3 regions of the Mesorhizobium sp. LNHC209A00 genome follow, and region 3 is predicted to be linked to each of the others. Evidence: riboswitches for the same ligand, from Rfam matches in the RefSeq annotation. Region 3 holds a riboswitch; each other region holds the start of a gene.
What was found. Region 3 has a riboswitch for thiamine pyrophosphate ahead of thiC (phosphomethylpyrimidine synthase ThiC). Riboswitches for the same ligand answer to the same signal wherever they lie in the genome.
Positions count from the first base shown of each region.

Region 1 (3,204 bases), on a different contig from region 3:
GATGCGCCGGTTGGTGTGTGAGGTGGCGCCAGCCTATTGCAAGAATTCGGTGTCGGGGATGCGGCAGCCAGCCGGTGATTTCGTCTGGGCTCGACTTGGGCGGGCCCACATGGCGATTTCGTCTGACATGTCGATCGGGCACGTTGCCCGGATGTGGCACGTATTGGGCGCTAAACCCGGTATCTATCTGGATGTCGCCGACCGCCAGATCAGGCTGGCCTTCCAGGTCAGGCGACTGGGTCCGCCAACCGGAAAGGGTCCGGTAAGGCGATGGGGGACGGTGGAGTTCGATCTTGCCAATGGCCGGGTCCGGCACCTCACCTACGGGCGCCTGCTCAAACGGCTGATGAAAATATATGCCTCGTTCGCACGCCCGCGGGCCGGCAAACCGTACGCTGAATTAAGGGTCTTTGGCGGGGTGGGTAGTGAAGCGGCACCAGAGCCGGCGGCGGGTAGTCGCGGACACTGAATCCCAATAATGGGAACCGCAGAAACTGCTTCCGCGGTTCCCATTATCGCGATGGCAAACTACTTTCCGCAGTTGTTGTCGTTCACGGTCGGCGCGGTGGCGTTGCCGTTGGCGTCCGTCTGTGCACCCTGCGGGTTGGTGGGGCAATTCTTGTCCGCATTGGAATTCATGTCGCCCGGCGTGGTGGTCGTGCTGTTGGTCGAGCCCGGATCGATCGTACTGGGCGAAGCCGGGGTGCTTGGGTCCACAGTGACGGACTCGCCGCTGCCGCCGGACCCATCCGCGCCGGCTGCGCTATTGCTTTGCGCCATGGCGGATGTTGCAAGGGCAATGGTGAAGGCCGAAGCCGCGAGGATTTTCATGAACATGATTTGTCTCCATTTCTGTGAACTCGTCGCCGGGAGCGGTGCACGGTTTCGCGGAAATCATGAACCGCTCTATCTCTTGTTCTGACACAATCCCGAACGGAAAATTGATCCTGGAATCGCGTCCAGCGACTGGTGGGACAACCCCTCGAAATGGCGAAGGTTCCAGACAAATTTCCGCGCCGGCGATGTCCAATTGCCCTGGCGCTCGAGCAATGCTTTGGCGCGGCTTGCCAAGAAACAGCTTCCCCAACCGGCCGAATGATGCTCTAACGCGCCCATCCACAGGGGTGCTCCGTACGGTCGGGGCTGAGACGGGGGCGGCAAGCCCACAGACCCTAGAAGCTGATCTGGGTAATACCAGCGGAGCGAGGCGGGCGATGTTTTCAGGCGCACAGGTTTCCCTATATCCAATGGCCGACGATTTCGTCGGCGTCATTCTGGGCGCGCTCGGCGCGCTCGATCCGTTCCGCGACAAGCTCAGGATCGAGACCGACGACATCTCGACCTTGCTGGTCGGGGCCCCCGAGGTGTTATTCCCTGCGCTGCGCGACCTTTTCGTGGCCGCGTCTGGCAGCGGCAGGCATTGCGTGCTGTCGGCCACCATTTCGCGTGGCTGCCCAGGCGAGCCGGACGATCCGATCTGCCGCTCCGACACGTTCGGCGGACCTGCCGGGCCACTCGGCCCGCGCAAGCAAGCCGCCATCACCGCGGTGCGCGGCGCGCCGGCCACTGGCCAGCCGGCGGCGGCGCAGTTCTCGCTCTATGTGATGGGTACTGACGACCACATGGACGAAATCTATGGCTGCATAGATTTCCTGAAGCAGTCCGGCGTCTACGATCGCTCCAAGAATTTCTGCACCAAGCTGCGCGGCGATGCCGGCGCGATCTTCTCGGCCCTCGATGAAGCCTTCTGCCGCTTCGGGCCCGGCGCCGGCCATGTAACCCTCGATGTCACGGTCTCGGCCAACAGTCCCACTGCCGTCTGAACGCTCGTGGTCTCATCGTCATTCAACCCGCGTAACGTCGCGGGCTTCTTCGCCAAAACAGCGCCGGCCGTGATATCGATCAGTTTGGTGCTAGTGGCCTGGGAACTGTACGCAAACATATCCGGCATCAAGCCGACGGTTCTGCCGGCGCCCTCGCGCGTCTTCGAACAGGCGATGCTCAATCGTGAAGCCTTGGTCGACAACGCCGTTCCCACGGTCCGCGCCACGCTGATCGGTTTTGCCTGTTCGCTCAGCGCCGCCTTCGCGCTGTCGATGCTGGTCGACTTCTTCCAGCCTTTGCGGCGCGCGCTGTTTCCCATCTTCATAGTCAGCCAGACCTTGCCGCTGGTCGCCATCGCGCCATTGGTGGTGCTGTGGTTCGGCTTCGGGCTGACGCCCAAGATCGTGCTGGTGGCGCTGGTCACGTTCTTCCCGATGCTGGTCGCGCTGGTACAAGGCTACGAGGCTACCGAGGTGGAGATCGGTCAGATGCTGCGTGCCATGGGAGCAGGGCGTTGGCGTGTCTTCTTGCTGGCACGATTGCCTTCGGCGCTGCCTTATTTCTTCGCTGGCCTCAGGATATCCATTACCTATGCCGTCGTCGGCGCCATCTTCGCCGAATATGCGGGCGCGGCCAAAGGGCTGGGCATCTACATGCTCAACGCCAAGAACAATTTCCGTCCCGACCTGGTGCTAGCCGCCGTCTGCGTCAGCGCAGCGCTCACCCTTATCCTGTTCGGGCTGACGATGCTGCTGCAGCGTCTTGCCATGCCCTGGGAAGGAGCCGCTGGCAGGCAAGGCGCTGGAAAAGGTCCAGAAGCATGAGCCGGCTCGAACTGCGGCATGTTCGCAAGGTGTTTGGCGGGCTCGATGTGCTCGCCGACATTTCGCTTCGTGTCGATGCCGGCGAATTCGTCTCGATCCTTGGACCTTCGGGAGCGGGCAAGTCGACGCTGTTTCAGCTTCTGACCGGCGCCGAGCATGGCGAGGGTGAGATGTTCTTCAACGGCGGGCCGCTCGACGATCATGGCAGGCATTTTGCCTTCATGCCGCAGCGCGACGCGCTGATGCCGTGGCGGCGCATTCTCGACAACACCACGCTCGGGCTCGAGGTGCAAGGCGTCAGCCGCAAGGCGGCACGGACGCGTGTGGCTCCGCTGTTTGCGGAGTTCGGGCTTGCCGGCTTCGAGTGGCACTTTCCAGCGCAGCTCTCGGGCGGCATGCGCCAGCGCACGGCGCTTTTACGCACCGTGGTGCAGGAACGCGATATGTTGCTGCTCGACGAGCCGTTCGGCGCGCTCGACGCCCTGACCCGCGCGGCCATGCAGCGCTGGCTCGAACAGATGTGGCGGCACCACCACTGGACGGCGTTGCTGATCAC
Region 1 covers NZ_AYWT01000001.1:708,236-711,439, reverse strand. Annotated here, with positions in the region: gene X739_RS162530 (formyltransferase family protein) at 1-469, shown strand, start outside; gene X739_RS162535 (hypothetical protein) at 529-837, opposite strand; TPP riboswitch at 1,111-1,224, shown strand; gene X739_RS162540 (YkoF family thiamine/hydroxymethylpyrimidine-binding protein) at 1,215-1,823, shown strand; gene X739_RS162545 (ABC transporter permease) at 1,830-2,648, shown strand; gene X739_RS162550 (ABC transporter ATP-binding protein) at 2,645-3,204, shown strand, end outside.
Region 1: it holds a riboswitch for thiamine pyrophosphate, as region 3 does, so the genes downstream of both, X739_RS162540 (YkoF family thiamine/hydroxymethylpyrimidine-binding protein) here and thiC (phosphomethylpyrimidine synthase ThiC) in region 3, are expected to answer to the same signal.

Region 2 (3,204 bases), on a different contig from region 3:
CGTCGGCTCCGAGCCGGGTCAACGTCAGCACCACGATGAAGGTCAAGGCGATCTGCAGCAGTGTCAGCGCAACAGCCCTCGCGGGATCGAAATCGAAGCGCAATGCCTGATAGATGCCGACTTCGAGCGTCGTCGCGCCCGGCCCGCCGCCGAGCGTCAGCACGATGGTGAAGGATGTGATGCACAGCATGAAGACAAGTCCGGCGACACCGGGCAGCGCAGCACGCAGCGTCGGCCACTCGATCAGCCGGAATGCCGGCCGCGCCCCCATGCCGAGCTGGCTCGCCAGCCGCCATTGGTCGGAGGGAATGGTCTGCAGCGCCTCGAGGAGCAGACGTGTGGCCAGCGGCAGATTGAAGAAGACATGCGCGACGAGAATGCCGGACAGGCCATAGATGCCCGGCCAACCCTGGCCGCCAACCCAGTTGAACAGGCCCGCGAAATAGCCGGCGCGGCCATAAAGCGCCAGGATGCCGAGCGCCGCGACTATCGCCGGCAGCGCCAGCGGCACAGCGAAGAGCTGCAAGATGAAGGCACGGCCGAAAAACCGTGGATGCCGCGACAGCGCCCGCGCCACGAACAGGGCCGGCCCGACCGAGAGCAGCGTCGACAGGGCCGCTTGCAAGAGCGTGAACCGCACGACCCGGAACAGGTAGGGATCGAACGCGGCCCAAGCGCCGGAAAAATCGCGAGCACCTTCCACAAGCAGCCCCGCAAACGCGCCGCCGATCAAAATGGCGATGGCGGCGAGCCCTATGATGCCGGCTGTGATGCGGGTATCAGAGCGGGTTTGCACGCCGCACCATCAACGATTGGGTGAAGCTTAGGGAGCGTCGCCGTAGAGCGGTCATGTCACGAGATTAGCCCACAAAAGCTACTTGCTCATCACCGCCAGCCATTCATCGACCCAAGCCTTGCGGTTGGCCGCCACCTCCTCCGGGCTGAACAGCAAGGTTTTGGTCGGCTTGACCAGTTTGTCGAAGGCGGGGTTGAGCGGCTTGTCGGTCTTGCCGGCCGGGAACATCCAGTTGGTCTCGGGAATGGCTTCCTGGAATTTCGGTCCGGTCATGAAGGCCATGAACTTTTCCGCCAGCGGATTCTTGGCGCCGGTCATGGTGATGCCCGCGACCTCGATCTGCAGATATTCGCCTTCCTCGAACGACGCCGCCTGATAGCGCTCGGTGTTCTCGGCGACCATGTGGTAGGCTGGCGAGGTGGTGTAGGACAGCACCATCGGCGCCTCGCCCTTGGTGAACAGGCCATAGGCCTCGCTCCAGCCCGGCGTCACGGTCAGCACCTTGGTCTTGAGCTTGGCCCAGGCCTCGGGCGCCTTGTCGCCATAGACCGCCTTCACCCACAACAGCAGTCCGAGACCGGGCGTCGATGTGCGCGGGTCCTGGATGACGATCTTGTCGTCGGCGCTACCCTCCACCAAATCCTTCAGGCTTTTCGGCGGGGACTTCAGCTTCTGGGTATCGTAGACGACGGCGAAGTAGCCATAGTCGAAGGGAACAAAAGTACCGTCGCTCCAGCCACCCGGCACGTTGACGTCCGTCACTGCGCCATGTGGCGCGAACAGGCCCGAGGCCTTGGCATCGGCGGTGAGATTGGTGTCGAGACCGAGCACGATGTCGGCCTTGGTCGAAGCGCCTTCCAGCTTGACGCGGTTGAGCAGCGCCACGCCATCGGCGACCGAGACGAACTCGAGATCGCAGCCGCATTCTGCCTCGAATTCCTTCTTCACCACGGGACCGGGACCCCAGTCGGCGGTGAAGCTCTCATAGGTGTAGACGGTGAGCTTGTCCTTGGCCAAGGCCGGCCCGGACAGGGTCACTGCCGTGGCGGCGATCAGAGAATATAAAAGCGTGCGCATCGGCGCCTCCTTCGTTTGCGTTGAAAGGAATTGAGGCGTCGGAGTGTCCGAAACGTCTAATCCCTCCGCCGGTACAAACCGGATCAGGTTCAGCGGGTTGGCGAGACTGCCTCTCAGCCGGCCCGCGAAATTCGCGTCCGGCACCCCGTTAGAGCGTTTCGACACATAGGCCGGGCCGATGACCCGCGCAAGTGGGACTTTGCCGCCTTCCGTTTCCGGTGCCGGGCTGGTAAGGCGACGGGATATGAGCATATTCACCATCCTGCTTGGCGGCGATCTCATCCGCACGCCTCGGCTCGACCGCCAGGTCGAAGGCTCGCGCGTCATCGCCGCCGACGCCGGCATTGGCCATGCGCGGATGCTGGGCCTCGTGCCGGAACTGTGGGTGGGTGATTTCGACTCGGTTCCGGCTGATCTGCCCGCCGACCTCGCCGCCGTGCCGCGGCAAACCTTCCCGGCGGAAAAGGACAAGACCGACGGAGAACTGGCGATCGCGGCCGCACTGGAGCGCGGGGCGACCCGCCTTGTGCTGGCGGGCGCATTCGGCGGCAAGCGCGCCGACCACGCCTTCCTGCATCTGGCGCTTGGCCTGCGGCTGGCCGAGGCCGGAATGGATGTGTGTCTGACCAGCGGCGCCCAGGAAGGTGTTCCCTTGCTGCCCGGTAGGGCCGGCTTCGATTATGCCGACGGCACGCTGCTCTCGATTCTCGGCTTCTCCGAACTCTCCGGCCTGACCGTCACGGGCGCCAAATGGCCGCTCGACAAGGTTGAGGTGGCATTCGGTTCGTCACTGACCATTTCCAACGAGGTCAAGTTCGGCAAGACCGGGGGCCGCCTCGACATCGCGCTCGGCCATGGCCGCGCGCTGCTGCTCGCCCATCCCTATCCATTGCCCGAAAGCTGACATGGCCCCGCCTCTTCTCAATCTCGACGGGATAAGACTGACCTTTGGCGGCGCGCCACTGCTCGACGGCGCCGCCTTGACCGCTTCGGCCGGCGACAAGATTGCGCTGGTCGGCCGTAACGGATCCGGCAAGTCGACGCTGCTCAAGATCGCCGCCGGCCTGATCGAGCCACAGGACGGCGAGGTGTTCCGCCAGCCTTCGGCGACGGTGCGTTATCTGCCGCAAATGCCCGACATGGACGGCTTTGCCACCGTGCGCGCCTATGTCGAGGCCGGGCTCGGGCCCGCCGACGATCCCTACCGCGCCAGCTATCTGATGGAGCATCTCGGCCTGTCGGGCGAAGAACGGCCTGGCGACCTGTCCGGCGGAGAGGCCAGGCGCGCCGCGCTTGCCCGCGTCATGGCGCCTGAGCCCGACATCCTGCTT
Region 2 covers NZ_AYWT01000026.1:36,865-40,068, forward strand. Annotated here, with positions in the region: gene thiP (thiamine/thiamine pyrophosphate ABC transporter permease) at 1-796, opposite strand, end outside; gene thiB (thiamine ABC transporter substrate binding subunit) at 875-1,873, opposite strand; TPP riboswitch at 1,917-2,031, opposite strand; gene X739_RS138250 (thiamine diphosphokinase) at 2,118-2,777, shown strand; gene X739_RS138245 (ABC-F family ATP-binding cassette domain-containing protein) at 2,779-3,204, shown strand, end outside.
Region 2: it holds a riboswitch for thiamine pyrophosphate, as region 3 does, so the genes downstream of both, thiB (thiamine ABC transporter substrate binding subunit) here and thiC (phosphomethylpyrimidine synthase ThiC) in region 3, are expected to answer to the same signal.

Region 3 (3,204 bases):
TGCGGATATTTGCCGGGCAGATACGCATAGCTCGGGAAACTTTTTTCGGGCAGCAAGCGAGGGCGAGACATAGGCCCAGCAAACATGAAAGTGCGTTAAGGGGCAATTCATGCTGACCGCGTCGTGACACGCAAGCAGTCTTAACGGGCTTGTAAAGGGTGTCGAGATTGGCCAAAACGCGCTTTGCCAAATTCATGACGTTGGGTAAGCGGCTGACGCAAGGAGAAGATATGATTTTGCGACTGAAGGAGCGGCTCGGCAAAAGGTTTGAGGAAGAAGTTGAATTCTTCAAAGGCTGGCAGAAGGACAAGAAGGGCGTGGGAGCCCTTATTCCCACTTCGGTTTATGCGGCACGCCGGATGGCAAGCGTGGTGAACCCACGGTCAGGATTGCCAATTCTGGAGCTTGGCGCGGGAACCGGTGTCATCACAAAGGCGATCCTGGCTAGGGGAATCAAGCCGCACCAGCTGGTTTCAGTCGAATATTCCAGGATTTTCTACGACGGCCTGGTGCAACGCTTCCCGAATGTGGACTTCAGATTGGGCGACGCATTTGCGCTGGACGAAGCTCTGGGTGAGCGCAAAGGTGAACAGTTCGATTGCGTTATAAGTGCAGTCCCGCTGTTGAGCTTTCCAATGCAACAGCGTGTCGCGCTGGTTGAGGATCTGCTCGCCCGTATTCCTGCCGGCCGGCCCGTGATTCAGATCACATACGGACCTCTGTCGCCGGTGATCAAGATGCCAGACCGTTACGTGGTTTCCCACTATGACTTCGTCGTCCGCAACATACCGCCGGCACAGCTCTGGACTTATCGTCGAGCAGTCTAGCCAAATCTGGACGGTTTCCTTCTCTGAGGGTTCCGCTGAGTGGTGGCCTTGCACCCAAATAGGATGTGGAACAGAGCAGGGGCAGATGCCTGATTGCCAAGAAGACGACGCGGTCCTTGATTTGACAGTGGGCGGGCCAAATGCGCTTGACAAAGCCGCGCCGGCCCGTTCAACCTGAGGCATTCACCAGGGGAGTCCCGGCAAGGGGCTGAGATACTGCTGGCTTTCGCGGCGCAGTGACCCGTTGAACCTGATCCAGTTCATACTGGCGTAGGGACGGTGCAAGCGCTTTGCGGGAGTTTACGCCCGAGGTCCTGTTTCGGCAGGTCTACAGAAGCGTCTTTTCATCCTTCCGGCACAGAACTGGGTCTCCAATGCATGAGCAAAGGAGCTCAAGATGAATGCCCTCACCCCCGCAGTGTCGACGGGACCGCTGCCCGCCTCCCGGAAAATCCACAAGCTCGGTACCATCCACTCGCAGATCAGGGTGCCGATGCGCGAAATCTCCGTCCATCCGACGGCGGGCGAACCGCCCGTCATCGTCTACGATCCGTCCGGCCCCTATACCGACCCGACAGTCGAAACCAGCATCGAAAAGGGCCTCGCGCGGATTCGCCATAAATGGGTTATCGCGCGGGGCGATGTCGAAGCCTATGACGGCCGCCATGTCCGGCCGGAAGACAACGGATTCGCGGTGGGCGAACGCCTGACACCGGAGTTTCCCGTTCGCAACCGGCCGCTCAGAGCCAAGGCCGGCAAGGCGGTGACACAGCTTGCCTATGCGCGCGCCGGCGTCATCACACCCGAAATGGAGTTCGTCGCCATCCGCGAGAACCTTGGTCGCGAGATCCTGCGCGGAAAGCTTGAGCGCGACGGCGAGGCTTTCGGCGCGACGCTGCCCGATTTCGTCACACCCGAATTCGTGCGCGACGAGGTGGCGCGCGGACGCGCGATCATTCCCGCCAACATCAATCATCCCGAGAGCGAGCCGATGATCATCGGTCGCAATTTTCTGGTCAAGATCAACGCCAACATCGGCAACTCCGCCGTCACATCGTCGATGGCCGAAGAGGTCGAAAAGATGGTGTGGGCGATCCGCTGGGGCGCCGATACGGTGATGGACCTGTCGACCGGCCGCAACATCCACAACATCCGCGAATGGATCGTTCGCAACTCGCCGGTGCCGATCGGCACGGTGCCGCTCTACCAGGCGCTCGAGAAGGTTGGCGGCATTGCCGAGGATCTGACCTGGGAGGTGTACCGCGACACGCTGATCGAACAGGCCGAGCAAGGCGTCGACTATTTCACCATCCACGCCGGCGTGCGGCTGCATTACATCCCGCTGACCGTCAACCGGGTGACGGGTATCGTCTCGCGCGGCGGCTCGATCATGGCCAAATGGTGCCTGCACCATCACCGGGAAAGCTTCCTCTACGAGCACTTCGCGGAGATCTGCGACATCTGCCGCGCTTATGACGTCTCCTTCTCGCTCGGCGACGGCCTTCGTCCCGGCTCGATCGCCGATGCCAACGACGCGGCGCAGTTCGCCGAGCTGGAAACGCTTGGCGAGCTGACGCAGATCGCCTGGGCGAAGGATTGCCAGGTGATGATCGAGGGGCCTGGCCACGTGCCGATGCACAAAATCAAGGCGAACATGGACAAGCAACTCGCCGTCTGCGGCGAGGCGCCTTTCTATACGCTCGGACCGCTGACGACCGACATCGCGCCGGGCTACGACCACATCACCTCAGGCATCGGCGCCGCGATGATCGGCTGGTTCGGCACCGCCATGCTCTGCTACGTCACGCCCAAGGAGCATCTCGGCCTTCCCGATCGCAACGACGTCAAGATCGGCGTGATCACCTACAAGATAGCCGCCCACGCCGCCGACCTGGCGAAGGGCCATCCGGCAGCGAAAGTCAGGGATGATGCGCTTTCCCGCGCGCGCTTCGAGTTCCGCTGGGAGGACCAGTTCAACCTGTCGCTCGATCCCGAAACGGCGCGGTCCTTCCATGACCAGACCTTGCCCAAGGAGGCGCACAAGGTGGCGCATTTCTGCTCGATGTGCGGGCCGAAATTCTGCTCGATGCGTATCTCCCACGACATCCGCGCCGAGGCACAGAAAGAGGGCATGGCGGCGATGGCGGCGAAATACCGCGAGGGCGGCGATCTCTACCTGCCGGCGGACGAGACCGGCGCACCGCTCATACCTCAGCCACGTGAGCCATCATGAAGGTCTTGGTCAAAGGGGCCGGCATTGCCGGCCTCACCGCCGCCTTCGAGTTCGCCGCACGCGGCGCGGCGGTTACCGTTGCCGAGACAAGGCCTGCCCTTGGGGGCAATGCGTCGTGGTTCGCCGGTGGCATGCTGGCGCCGT
Region 3 covers NZ_AYWT01000033.1:35,063-38,266, reverse strand. Annotated here, with positions in the region: gene X739_RS1000000167425 (DUF309 domain-containing protein) at 1-56, opposite strand, end outside; gene pmtA (phospholipid N-methyltransferase PmtA) at 231-827, shown strand; TPP riboswitch at 1,006-1,122, shown strand; gene thiC (phosphomethylpyrimidine synthase ThiC) at 1,225-3,060, shown strand; gene thiO (glycine oxidase ThiO) at 3,057-3,204, shown strand, end outside.